DNA from 2 places in the Streptomyces sp. NPDC050145 genome. Region 2 is predicted to be linked to the other one. Evidence: riboswitches for the same ligand, from Rfam matches in the RefSeq annotation. Region 2 holds a riboswitch; the other holds the start of a gene.
The links. A riboswitch is a leader RNA that binds a small molecule or an ion and turns the genes downstream of it on or off. The one in region 2 is predicted to bind cyclic di-AMP.

Region 1 (3,640 bases), on a different contig from region 2:
GCACCCCCGGTCCGCCCACCACGCGCCGCAGCACCGCCTCGTCGAGCACGGCGGTCAGCTCCAGCGGCGGGTCCGCCCGCAGCACGTCCTGCCGCGCGAGCCGTACCTCCACCAGGGCGTCGATGTGCCGCTCCGGCGTCCCGGCGAGCACCGAACGCGTCACCGCGCGGGCGTACTCCGGCGTCTGCAGCAGCCCCGGCACCACGCTCGTCTCCAGCGTGCGGATGCGACAGGCCTGCGACTCCAGACTGATGAAGTCCCGGTACGAGGGCGGCAGCAGCCCCCGGTAGGCGTGCCACCAGTGCTGGACGCCCGCGTCGTCACCGCCGGCCAGCGCGACCACCAGCTCGCGCAGCCGGGGATCCCTGGCCTCCAGCGCGTCGAGCAGCAACAGCACGTCCGACGGCTTCACGCCACTGCGGCCCGTCTCGATGCGGCTCACTTTCGACTGGTGCCAGCCCACGAGCCGGGCCGCCTCGCCACTGGTGAGCCCGGCGCTCACCCGGAGCGCGCGCAACTCGGCGCCGAGCTTGCGGCGCCGCACCGCGGGACCGTACTTCATGCTGACTCCTCAGGCTTCGCGGCGCGGCGGCCGCATCCTCCCGGCCCGTTCGGCTGCGCTCACCCGCACGACGGTAGAACACCGCGCGTGCGGCCGCCCAAATACGGTCTACCGTCGTAGAGTTCACCGCTTCGAGCGACAGATATATGCATATCTTGGGGGATCGGCTGCCCGTGAGCAGGCCCAAGTGGCACTCTGGCGCGAAGCAGTCGGGGGCCGCGCGCGAGAGATCCGCGAGTGCCGGACAAGCGGCCCCGGCGGGAAAGGGACGACGTCGCCATGGCAGATCACCAGGAAGCATCCGTCACGCTGCCGAGCGACGCCGCATCGGTGTCGGCCGCCCGCTCCTACGTCGCCACCGTGCTGACCGAATGGGGCATGCCGGTGGACTGCGACACCGCCGACACGGTCCGCCTCATCGTCTCGGAGCTCGCGACCAACGCGGTGCAGCACACCCGCGGACAGTCACCCACGTTCACCGTCGACCTCGCGCTGGAGCGGGACGAGCACCTGCGCATCGGCGTCACGGACAGTCACCCGCGCTATCCCAAGCGCCTGCCCGCCGCGGTCCAGCAGGACAACGGCCGGGGCATGGTGATCATCCGCTGTCTCACCGCGGAGTGCGGCGGCAGACTCTCGGTCGCCCCGACCCCCGAGGGCGGCAAGACGGTGTGGATCGCCCTGCCCTGGGTGACCGCGGCGCCGACGTCCGTGTACTGATCCTCGAACCGGCGGGCCCCGGTGCGGCCTCGACCGCCCCCGGGCTCTCGTCAGGCCGGCGGAGCCGCTCGCCGCCTGACGAGCGCTCGCCGCAGCAGCCACGGCATGACCGCCCACAGGCCCGCGCACACGACGAAGGTGCCCACGCCCGCCGCGATGCCCGCGGCGCGGTTCAGCGTCACGTCGACCACCAGGAGCACCGAAGCGCTCAGGGCGAGCACCAGCGCCGCCATGCCGCAGGCCGCGAGCCGCGAGGACACCCGCACGATCTGCGGCTTCGCGCCGAGGTGGAACAGGACGCGGTGCACGGCCGCCGGCGCGGTCAGCAGGGCGGCCGCCAGGACCGCGAGCAGCAGCGTCGTCACGTACGTGGCCCGCTGCACGGTGTCCAGGGACGGGAAGCGGGCCGTGAACGCGAGGGTGAGCAGGAAGGCGAACAGGAACTGCACCCCGGTCTGCATGACGCGCAGCTCCTGCAGCAGCTCACCGAAGTTGCGGTCGGCCCGCTCCAGCGGCGTCTCGTTGCGCTCGTCGTCCATGACGCATGGGTAACCGCCGGCGCGGTTCTCAACCCCTCACGACCCCCCGGGCGGCCGTGCGGCGGGCCTCAGCGCACCCGGCCGTACCAGACGCTCTTCGTCCAGATCTTCTGCAGCCGCACGACGTCCCCGGTCTTGGGGGAGTGCCAGATGCGTCCCTTCCCGGCGTAGATGCCGACGTGGTAGACGCTGCGGCCCGAATGGAAGAACACCAGGTCACCCTGCTTGCGGGTGGAGGCCGAGACATGGCGGGTCTTGTTGTACTGCTGCGCGGCGGTGCGGGGCAGGCTCTTGCCCGCGCGCTTGAACGAGTAGAGCGTCAGTCCGGAACAGTCGAACCGGTGCGGCCCGGTGGCGCCCCACCTGTAGGGCGCTCCCTTCTTCGAAGCCGCGATCTGCAGTGCCTTGGTGGAGGCTGTCGCCGCCGAGGCCTCGGCGGCCGCGCCGGGGACCATCAGGCCCGCTCCGGCGACCGCGAAGGTCAGGGCCGAGGCCGTTCCGGCCCGGCTGAGCAGCGAGGGAACACGATTGAGCGCAGTCATGCGCAACCCTTCGTCAACCGCCTGCGAAGGATGACCTGTCGGGTTCGGACTGGCGAAGACGCCCGGCCGCACAACGCGGCTTCACCCCAAGGGCCCCTCGCCCGCAACTCCGGCTGAGCTGCGGCGGCGGCCCGTCGTACCTGGGTCCTCCACTCCTGCCGATGCACTTCTGTCGACCTGGCATCCGTGCGGCGGCAGGACTCGGCGTCCGCACGGACCGCCCCGCCGCTGTGGCGGGGGCTTGTCGTCGGAAGGGATCTTGACGCACTCGTGTCGTGAAATCCGAGTTGAACCAGCGGTAAGTGAGGCTCCTCACGCTTGGCCCGTTCAGGTGGACAGTGCGGCATTCGATCTTCGGTCGAGGGTGTCGACCATGCCCGTACCAGCGGCGGAACCGAAGATTCCGCTGTCCGCCTACGGTTCTGGCGCAACTCCTTCGGCCCCTAAGTGCGTACGGGCGTCTACGCCGAACGGGGGTACCTCTTCTGGCTCGTTTGGGTCGCCCCGCAGACGCTTCGGGCCGGATCGAGCCGTCGATGACCGCGGAGGTCCTCAACCGACCGTTTCGGGCGGCAAAGTGACCCTCTGTGTTCGCCTCTCGCCGTCGAGGACCCGCAGCGCGCGGGCGAGGGTCGCCGCGTGGACCTGGCTCTCGCCCCTCCGGTGCATCAGGTCGAGCGCGTCCCGCAGTTCGGTCGCCCGGCTCACGAGCGCCTGCGCCGCGCGCAGCCCCCGGTAGGTGTCGTCGCCCCGCGCCGGATTGATCCGCGCGATCAGATCGACCACCTCCAGATAACGGTCGATGAGCTCGCACTCGGCCCGTGTCAGCGAGGGCAGGGGCGGCAGTTCGGGTGGGTACATCGACGTGTCACCTCCGTCCGGGCGTGCCCTGCGCCGACGACTTGCGGCTCTGCACGACCTGGTCCACCAGGCCGTGCTCCAGGGCCTGTTCGGCCGTGAGGACCGTGTCCCGCTCGATGTCCGCGTGCACCTGGTCCCGGGACCGGGACGAGTGCCGCGCGAGCATCTCCTCCAACTGCTCGCGCATCCGCACGATCTCCCGCGCCTGCAGCTCCAGGTCGGTGGGCTGCCCCTGGACCGGCTCCGGCAGGGCCGGCTGGTCGAGCACCACGCGGGCGCCCGGCAGCATCGTCCGCTTCCCGGGAGCCCCGGCCGCGAGCAGCACGGCCGCGACCGAGGCGGTCTGCCCCAGGCAGGTCGTCGCGACCTCGCAGCTGACGAACTGCATCGTGTCGTAGATCGCGGTCATCGCACTG
Region 2 (3,640 bases):
ATCAGGTCGTCGAAGTCCAGCGCGTTCGCCTCGCGCAGGCGGGACTGGTACATCGCGTAGGCCTGGGCGAGGGTCTTCTCGAAACCGTCGGCGGCCTGGGCGGCGAAGTCCTCCTCGTCGATCAGCTCGTTCTTCAGGTTGCTGATCTTGGCACTGAAGGACTTCGGCGGGAACTTCTTCGGATCCAGGTCCAGGTCGCGGCAGACCAGGGCCATGAGCCGCTTGCTGTCGGCCGCGTCGTAGATCGAGAAGGAGGACGTGAAGCCGAGCCTCTTGGACTCGCGGCGCAGGATGCGGACGCAGGCGCTGTGGAAGGTGGAGACCCACATCGCGTTCGCCCGCGGGCCCACCAGGGCCTCCACGCGCTCCTTCATCTCGCCCGCGGCCTTGTTCGTGAACGTGATCGCGAGGATCTGGCCGGGGTGCACGCCGCGCTGGGCGAGCAGGTACGCGATGCGGTGCGTGAGGACGCGGGTCTTGCCGGAGCCGGCGCCGGCGACGATGAGCAGGGGGGAGCCGCCGTGCACCACGGCCGCCCGCTGGTTCTCGTTCAGCCCGTCCAGGAGGGCCGCCGGGTCCAGGGCGGGGCGGGGCGCCCCGTCGCGGTAGTGCGTGTCCCGGTCCACGGGCGCGTCGAACTTCCCCCCGAACAGGTCGTCCGGGAGCGGCTCGGGGGCCCCGTGGTGCTCGGGGTCGTCCTCGGGCGGCGGCGGGGGCTCCTCCGCGGGGGACTGGAGGCCGGCCAGGAAGCTGTCGTCAAAGAGGCTGCTCATCGCTCTCCGAGTCTAGGCCGCCCCACCGACAGCCCGCCGTCACCTTCACCGAGACGCTCCTCGCATTCACGGAGACACCCCTCACGACACCCTTTGCGATGACCCGGTCACCCAGCGCGACAGCAAAGCCCGTTCGGGGCCCGCGGCGTAGAGATCATGAAAATGGTCACGAAAATGTATCGGGCATATCGAACATCAACCTTCACAGCAGCAACACGAGTTGGCTACGGTGCTGCGCGGGCAGCCCGTCCCCCCGCCCGCGAACAACGCGGCGAGCGGGCAGCCCCCGCCGAGTCCCGTACGCCGAGAGGCAGGGAACCGGGGACCCACCGACCTTGGGGTGAATCGGTCAACAGTCCGGCGGCGCCGGATGGTTGACCGTAGGGCAGCCTTCCGTACGACGTGCACCACCGCGCACCGAAGCGATGGGCACGGGCCCGAACCCGACAGCTAACTCGGTAGGCGGACCACGGAAGGAGTCGCCTGCTTTGGCGTCGCACCGCAAGCCGCGTACCCGCTCCCGGATGACCGGAGGCACCCGTACGACCTCCGCGGTCGGCATCACGACCGCGGCCCTCACCTCCGTCGCCCTGCTCTCGCAGACGGCCCAGGCCGCTCCGGCCCAGCCCGCGAAGCCGAGCCTCGAAGAGGTGCAGAAGAAGGTCGACACGCTCTACCGCCAGGCCGAGGTGGCCACGCAGAAGTACAACGCGGCGCAGGAGCGGACCACCGGCAAGAAGAAGCAGGTCGATCACCTCCTCGACGACATCGCGCAGCGCACCGAGAAGATGAACACGGCCCGCGAGGAGCTGGGCCGGTTCGCCGCCGCGCAGTACCGCACGGGCGGGGTGAGCGACACGGCGACGATGTTCCTCGCGGAGAACCCCGAGGACTACTTCGCCCAGGACCAGCTGATGAGCCGGCTGACGTCCCGCCAGAAGAAGGCGGTCGACGACTACCAGGTGCAGCAGCGCGAGACGGCGAAGAAGCGCACCGAGGCGCAGGAGAGCCTCAAGCAGCTGACCACGTCGCAGACCGAGCTGAAGACGTCCAAGCAGACCGTCCAGACCAAGCTCGCCGACGCGCGGAAGCTGCTGTCGGATCTGACAGCCGAGGAGAAGGCGCGGCTCGCCGCGATCGAGCGGCAGAAGCAGGAGGCGGCCCGCAAGAAGGCCGCCGAGCTGGCCGCGAAGCAGAAGGCCGAGGAAGAGGCCAAGCGGAAGGCCGCGGAGGAGGCGCAGCAGCAGGAGGACGCCTCCGGGTCCGGTTCCTCGACGGGCTCCGGCTCGGACACCGGTTCGGGTTCCTCGACCGGCGGCTCCGGCTCGACGGACACCTCGTACGCCACGAAGGCCGCGAAGGCCCTCGCCTTCGCCAAGGCCCAGGAGGGCAAGCCGTACGTGTGGGGCGCGACGGGCCCGGACTCGTACGACTGCTCGGGGCTGACCGGGGCGGCCTGGAAGGCGGCCGGGGTCTCGCTGCCGCGCACCACCTGGGACCAGGTGGAGTTCGGCACGACGGTCCCGCTGTCCGACATCCAGCCCGGTGACCTGGTCTTCTTCTACGACGACATCAGTCACGTCGGCATCTACAAGGGCGACGGGATCATGATCCACGCCCCGAAGCCGGGCGCGTACGTGCGCGAGGAGTCCATCTACTACGACGGCACGGCGTCGATCCACAGCGTGGTGCGCCCCGCCTGACGTCGCTCACGGTTACGTTCGGGCGGTGGACCGCGACCGCCCGGACGTGCCCGGGACCCCCGACCCCGCACCCGCCTCGCCCTGGGCGATGATCCCGCCGGCCGCCGGCGCGGCCGTCATGGCCACCGGCATCGTGTCGATCGGCCTGCACCTGCTCGGGCAGAACGTGCTGTCGGCGGTCTTCCTCGTGCTGGCCTCCGCGCTGTGGGGGCTGCTCGCGGTCGTCTTCTGCGCCCGTCTGTTCGGGGACCGGGGTCGCTGGGAGCGGGAGGCGGACACGCCCGCGGCGCTCACGGCGGTGGCCGCGACGTGTGTGCTCGGCACCCGGTACGCGCTGGCCGGCAGCCTCGGGTTCGCCGAGGTGCTGCTGGGGATCGCGGTGGTGGTGTGGCCGGTGCTGTTCGTCGCCGTGGTGCGGCACTGGCGGCCGAAGATGCCCGGCGCCGTCTTCATCACCTGCGTCGCGACCCAGGCGCTCGCGGTGCTGGGAGCGACGCTGAGCGCGTCGGCGCACGTGGCGTGGCTGGGCTACGCGGCGGTGGGGTTCTTCTGGTTCGGGCTCGTGGTGTACGCGGCCGCGTTCGTCCGCTTCGATCTGCGGCAGGTGCTGACCGGGGCCGGGGACCACTGGGTGGCGGGCGGCGCGCTCGCGATCTCGGCGCTCGCGGCGGCCCGGCTCGTGCTCGCGGATCGGGCCGGTGACCTGTGGAACAACCAGGACACCGAGGTGCTGCGGTTCATGGCGGGGCTGCTGCTCGCGCTCGATCTGGGCTGGTACGCCGTGCTGTGCGTGGCGGAGGTGGTGCGGCCGCGTCCGCACTACGACGTGCGGCGCTGGTCGACGGTGTTCCCGATGGGGATGACGGCGGTGGCGACGCTCATGGTCGCCACCGCGGTGGAGACTCAGTGGCTGGAGACTCCGGGGCGGGTGCTCGTGTGGGTCGCGGTCGCGGTGTGGCTCGTCACGGCGACGGGAGCGGCCCTGTCCCTGTCCGCGTCGTTCTCCTCGCTCAGGTCCACAGAACGGCGATGAAGATGTTCGCCACGGTCAGCGCGCCGACCGTGAGGAACAGCGGCTTCTCCGCCTTCTCCTCGTCGCGCTTCACGTAGACGATGCCGAGGATGACGAGCAGGACCGCGAGCTTCACGCCGATCTTGATGTTG

Region 1: linked by a shared signal. The riboswitch ahead of ACIBTU_RS22925 (C40 family peptidase) and the one ahead of ACIBTU_RS27330 (NlpC/P60 family protein) in region 2 are both predicted to bind cyclic di-AMP.

What each region holds. Positions count from the first base shown of each region.
Region 1 is NZ_JBITJS010000011.1:118,280-121,919, forward strand. Features, by position in the region: gene ACIBTU_RS22910 (helix-turn-helix domain-containing protein) at 1-562, opposite strand, end outside; gene ACIBTU_RS22915 (ATP-binding protein) at 842-1,282, shown strand; gene ACIBTU_RS22920 (DUF6328 family protein) at 1,333-1,821, opposite strand; gene ACIBTU_RS22925 (C40 family peptidase) at 1,890-2,363, opposite strand; cyclic di-AMP (ydaO/yuaA leader) riboswitch at 2,367-2,493, opposite strand; gene ACIBTU_RS22930 (hypothetical protein) at 2,916-3,224, opposite strand; gene ACIBTU_RS22935 (ATP-dependent Clp protease proteolytic subunit) at 3,232-3,640, opposite strand, start outside.
Region 2 is NZ_JBITJS010000014.1:149,467-153,106, forward strand. Features, by position in the region: gene pcrA (DNA helicase PcrA) at 1-773, opposite strand, end outside; cyclic di-AMP (ydaO/yuaA leader) riboswitch at 1,051-1,254, shown strand; gene ACIBTU_RS27330 (NlpC/P60 family protein) at 1,262-2,476, shown strand; gene ACIBTU_RS27335 (tellurite resistance/C4-dicarboxylate transporter family protein) at 2,565-3,509, shown strand; gene ACIBTU_RS27340 (hypothetical protein) at 3,487-3,640, opposite strand, start outside.